Regions from separate parts of the Streptomyces sp. DT2A-34 genome, predicted to be linked through region 2. Evidence: predicted binding sites of a transcription regulator. Region 2 holds the regulator's gene; the other holds the start of a gene.
What was found. Region 2 encodes HrcA, which represses chaperone genes, less so after heat shock. Its sites were predicted from a motif close to TTNGCACTCNGNNNNNCNGAGTGCNAA; they were not measured.
Positions count from the first base shown of each region.

Region 1 (2,390 bases), 3.0 Mb from region 2:
CCTGACAGCCGCCGTGCTCACCGGTTGCGCCCGGCCGGCCGGGTCGGTCGAGCCCGGCGGGCGCCCGGGAGAGAGGGCGGCACAAGAGGCGCGTTCGGCGAAGGGCCCGACGACCACAGCCCAGCCGTACCGCCGATGGGGCCTCACCGCCCCGCTGCCCGCACCCCCGTCCCCACCCGCCCGGCGTCATTGGTTGCCCGGGGGTGATCGGCCGTCCGCGGGCGGTCTGCTGCCCGTCGTGGACCGCATCCGCACCCGCGACCAAGTCGTGTTCCTCACCTACGACGACGGCGCCGAGAAGGACCCCCGCTTCGTCGACATGGTCCGCGAGCTACGGCTGCCCGTCAGCATGTTCCTCACGGACAGCGTGGTCGGCCCGGGCTACGGCCACTTCGCGCGCCTGCGCTCGGTGGGCGCGTCGATACAGAACCACACCCTCGACCACGCCGCCCTGCGCGGCCTGCCGTACGCCGGCCAGCGCGCCGAGATCTGCGGCCAGCAGAACAAACTCCGCGCCCGCTTCGGCATCCGGCCCCAGCTCTTCCGACCGCCCTACGGCACGTACGACACCACCACGCTCCGCGCGGCAGCCGACTGCGGCGTGCGGGCGGTGGTGCTGTGGCGGGCGGCGATGGAGGGCGACGGCGAGCTGACGTACGCGGAGGGCCCGGCCCGGCTGCGCCCCGGCGACATCGTCTCCGTCCCTTCGGGCGAACCGACCGGCCTGAGCCTGAGGGAGCGGACGACGAGGCTGCTGCGGGAGATCCAGGGACAGGGACTGACGGTGGGCCGGCTGGAGGACTACGTCTGACGGTGGGCCGTTCGGAGGATTACGTCCGACAGGACTTCTCGACGCCGGCCCGCATCATTCAGCCCGTCCGGCGTTCGAGGACGAGGCCCGTTCAGGGCCGAAGGGGGGGCTGGGGGCGGCAGCCCCAAGGGGCGGCCACGCAACGCCGGTCACCCGAAACCCGGCTCAGCCAGCGCAGCGAATTAGCAGTCCGCTTGACCGAGTGCTAATCACGGTCATAGTCTCGGCTCTGGCACTCCCCACTGGAGAGTGCCAACTACGCGACGGGCAGGTCCGGCACCCGCGACGACGGATCCACCTGGTCGCCACCTCAGACAGTTAACCCCGTGAGATCTCCGAAGGGGGAGGTCGGATCGTGACGACCACCAGCTCCAAGGTTGCCATCAAGCCGCTCGAGGACCGCATCGTGGTCCAGCCGCTCGACGCCGAGCAGACCACCGCCTCTGGCCTGGTCATCCCGGACACCGCCAAGGAGAAGCCCCAGGAGGGCGTCGTCCTGGCCGTGGGCCCGGGCCGCTTCGAGAACGGCGAGCGTCTGCCGCTCGACGTCAAGACCGGCGACATCGTGCTGTACAGCAAGTACGGCGGCACCGAGGTGAAGTACAACGGCGAGGAGTACCTCGTCCTCTCGGCTCGCGACGTGCTCGCGATCATCGAGAAGTAGGGGGGTCTGGGGGTTACCCCCCAGATAACCCGTCACCTCAAGCACTTTTGCTTGTGAGCTGCGCCCCGGGCCCCCGCGACCTTATGAAGCCGGGCGTCAGGGGCGCAGTTCGTTTCACCCACGTTTTCCGAGAGGGCTGAACCGCTCCCATGGCGAAGATCCTGAAGTTCGACGAGGACGCCCGTCGCGCCCTCGAGCGCGGCGTCAACAAGCTGGCCGACACGGTCAAGGTGACGATCGGCCCCAAGGGCCGCAACGTCGTCATCGACAAGAAGTTCGGCGCGCCCACCATCACCAACGACGGCGTCACCATCGCCCGCGAGGTCGAGGTCGAGGACCCCTACGAGAACCTCGGCGCCCAGCTGGTGAAGGAGGTGGCGACCAAGACCAACGACATCGCGGGTGACGGTACGACCACCGCCACCGTGCTCGCCCAGGCGCTGGTGCGCGAGGGCCTGAAGAACGTCGCCGCCGGTGCCTCCCCGGCCGCCCTGAAGAAGGGCATCGACGCGGCCGTCGCCGCGGTCTCCGAGGAGCTCCTCGCGACCGCCCGCCCGATCGACGAGAAGTCCGACATCGCCGCCGTCGCCGGTCTGTCCGCCCAGGACACGCAGGTCGGCGAGCTCATCGCCGAGGCGATGGACAAGGTCGGCAAGGACGGTGTCATCACCGTCGAGGAGTCCAACACCTTCGGTCTGGAGCTGGACTTCACCGAGGGCATGGCCTTCGACAAGGGCTACCTGTCGCCGTACTTCGTGACGGACCAGGAGCGCATGGAGGCCGTCCTGGAGGACCCGTACATCCTCATCAACCAGGGCAAGATCTCCTCCATCGCGGACCTGCTGCCGCTGCTGGAGAAGGTCATCCAGGCGGGTGCCTCCAAGCCGCTGCTGATCATCGCCGAGGACGTCGAGG
Region 1 covers NZ_JASTWJ010000001.1:3,835,986-3,838,375, reverse strand. Annotated here, with positions in the region: gene QQM39_RS16700 (polysaccharide deacetylase family protein) at 1-811, shown strand, start outside; gene groES (co-chaperone GroES) at 1,167-1,475, shown strand; gene groL (chaperonin GroEL) at 1,625-2,390, shown strand, end outside.
Region 1: groES (co-chaperone GroES) is a predicted target of HrcA. The motif match lies at 994-1,020, and genes of this name have one in related genera.

Region 2 (2,390 bases):
CCCCTTCCGCGAGGCTCGACCCCGCGTCGACGAGCAGCGCGCCGCCCTCCCCGACGACCAGCCCCGCCGTGCAGTCCCAGCCCGGAAGCCGGCACCGGCCCACCCCGGCCGCAAGCCGCTCCCACCCGAGCTCTTCCCAAGTCACCCTCATACGGCGACGCTAACGAACACACCACCGTCGGGCACGGCGGTGCTGACCGGCCTTGCCCGTGGCGTACCCCACGGCCGTACACTGGGCCGGGGACGGCTGGCACTCGGACGGACAGAGTGCCAGGCAAGGCGCCAAGCGGACGAAACTGGAGGTGCGCGCGATGCTGAGTGAACGCAGGCTTCAGGTGCTGCGCGCCATCGTCCAGGACTATGTCGGGACCGAGGAGCCGGTGGGCTCCAAGGCGCTCACCGAGCGGCACAACCTCGGCGTCTCCCCGGCGACCGTCCGCAACGACATGGCGGCCCTGGAGGACGAGGGCTACATCGCCCAGCCGCACACCAGCGCCGGGCGCATCCCGACCGACAAGGGTTACCGGCTGTTCGTCGACAAGCTCGCCGGCGTCAAGCCGATGAGCCCGCCGGAGCGGCGCGCGATCCAGAACTTCCTCGAGGGCGCCGTAGACCTCGACGACGTCGTGGCGCGCACGGTACGGCTGCTCGCGCAGCTCACCCGGCAGGTCGCCGTCGTGCAGTACCCGTCGCTGACCCGGTCCACCGTCCGGCACGTCGAGCTGCTGTCGCTCGCGCCCGCGCGCGTGATGCTCGTGCTGATCACGGACACCGGGCGGGTCGAGCAGCGGATGGTCGACTGTCCCGCACCCTTCAGTGAGACCTCGCTCGCGGATCTGCGCGCGCGGCTCAACAGTCGGATCGCGGGGCGGCGCTTCACCGATGTGCCGACGCTCGTCGAGGACCTCCCCGAGGCCTTCGACCTGGAGGACCGCGGCACCGTCTCGGCCGTGCTCTCCACCTTGCTGGAGACGCTCGTCGAGGAGAACGAGGAGCGGCTGATGATCGGCGGCACCGCCAATCTCACCCGCTTCGGGCATGACTTCCCCCTCACCATCCGGCCCGTCCTGGAGGCCTTGGAGGAGCACGTCGTACTCCTCAAACTCCTTGGCGAGGCGGGGGATTCGGGCATGACCGTGCGCATCGGGCACGAGAACGCCTATGAGGGACTCAACTCCACGTCCGTCGTGTCGGTCGGCTACGGTTCGGGCGGCGAGGCAGTCGCCAAGCTCGGCGTGGTCGGACCGACCCGCATGGATTACCCGGGAACGATGGGAGCGGTACGCGCAGTGGCACGGTACGTCGGACAGATCCTGGCGGAGTCGTAAGTGGCCACGGACTACTACGCCGTTCTCGGCGTGCGTCGCGACGCGTCGCAGGAAGAGATCAAGAAGGCCTTCCGGCGGCTCGCGCGCGAGCTGCACCCGGACGTCAATCCGGATCCGAAGACCCAGGAGCGGTTCAAGGAGATCAACGCCGCTTACGAGGTGCTGTCGGACCCGCAGAAGAAGCAGGTCTACGACCTCGGCGGCGACCCGCTGTCCCAGGCGGGCGGCGCGGGAGCCGGCGGCTTCGGCGCGGGCGGCTTCGGGAACTTCTCGGACATCATGGACGCGTTCTTCGGTACGGCGTCCCAGCGGGGTCCGCGCTCGCGTACGCGGCGGGGCCAGGACGCGATGATCCGGCTGGAGGTCGAGCTCGACGAGGCGGCCTTCGGTACGACGAAGGACATCCAGGTCGACACGGCCGTCGTCTGCAACACCTGTAACGGCGAGGGGGCCGCCCCCGGCACCTCCGCCCAGACGTGTGACATGTGCCGCGGCCGCGGTGAGGTGTCGCAGGTGACGCGGTCCTTCCTGGGCCAGGTCATGACCTCGCGGCCGTGTCCGCAGTGCCAGGGTTTCGGGACCGTGGTGCCGACTCCCTGTCCGGAGTGCGCGGGTGACGGGCGCGTACGGTCCCGTCGGACCCTGACCGTCAAGATCCCGGCCGGTGTCGACAACGGCACCCGGATCCAGCTCGCCGGTGAGGGCGAGGTCGGGCCGGGCGGCGGTCCCGCCGGTGATCTGTACGTCGAGATCCACGAGCTGCCGCACTCGATGTTCCAGCGGCGCGGCGACGACCTGCACTGCACGGTGACGCTCCCGATGACCGCGGCGGCGCTCGGTACGAAGGTGCCGCTGGAGACGCTGGACGGGCTGGAGGAGGTCGACGTCCGGCCGGGTACGCAGTCCGGTCAGTCGATTCCGCTGCACGGGCGTGGTGTGACCCATCTGCGGGGCGGCGGGCGCGGGGATCTGATCGTGCACGTCGAGGTGCAGACGCCGAGCAAGCTGGACCCCGAGCAGGAGCGGTTGCTGCGCGAGCTGGCCAAGCTGCGGGGCGAGGAG
Region 2 covers NZ_JASTWJ010000001.1:6,843,739-6,846,128, forward strand. Annotated here, with positions in the region: gene QQM39_RS30720 (MBL fold metallo-hydrolase) at 1-151, opposite strand, end outside; gene hrcA (heat-inducible transcriptional repressor HrcA) at 312-1,328, shown strand; gene dnaJ (molecular chaperone DnaJ) at 1,329-2,390, shown strand, end outside.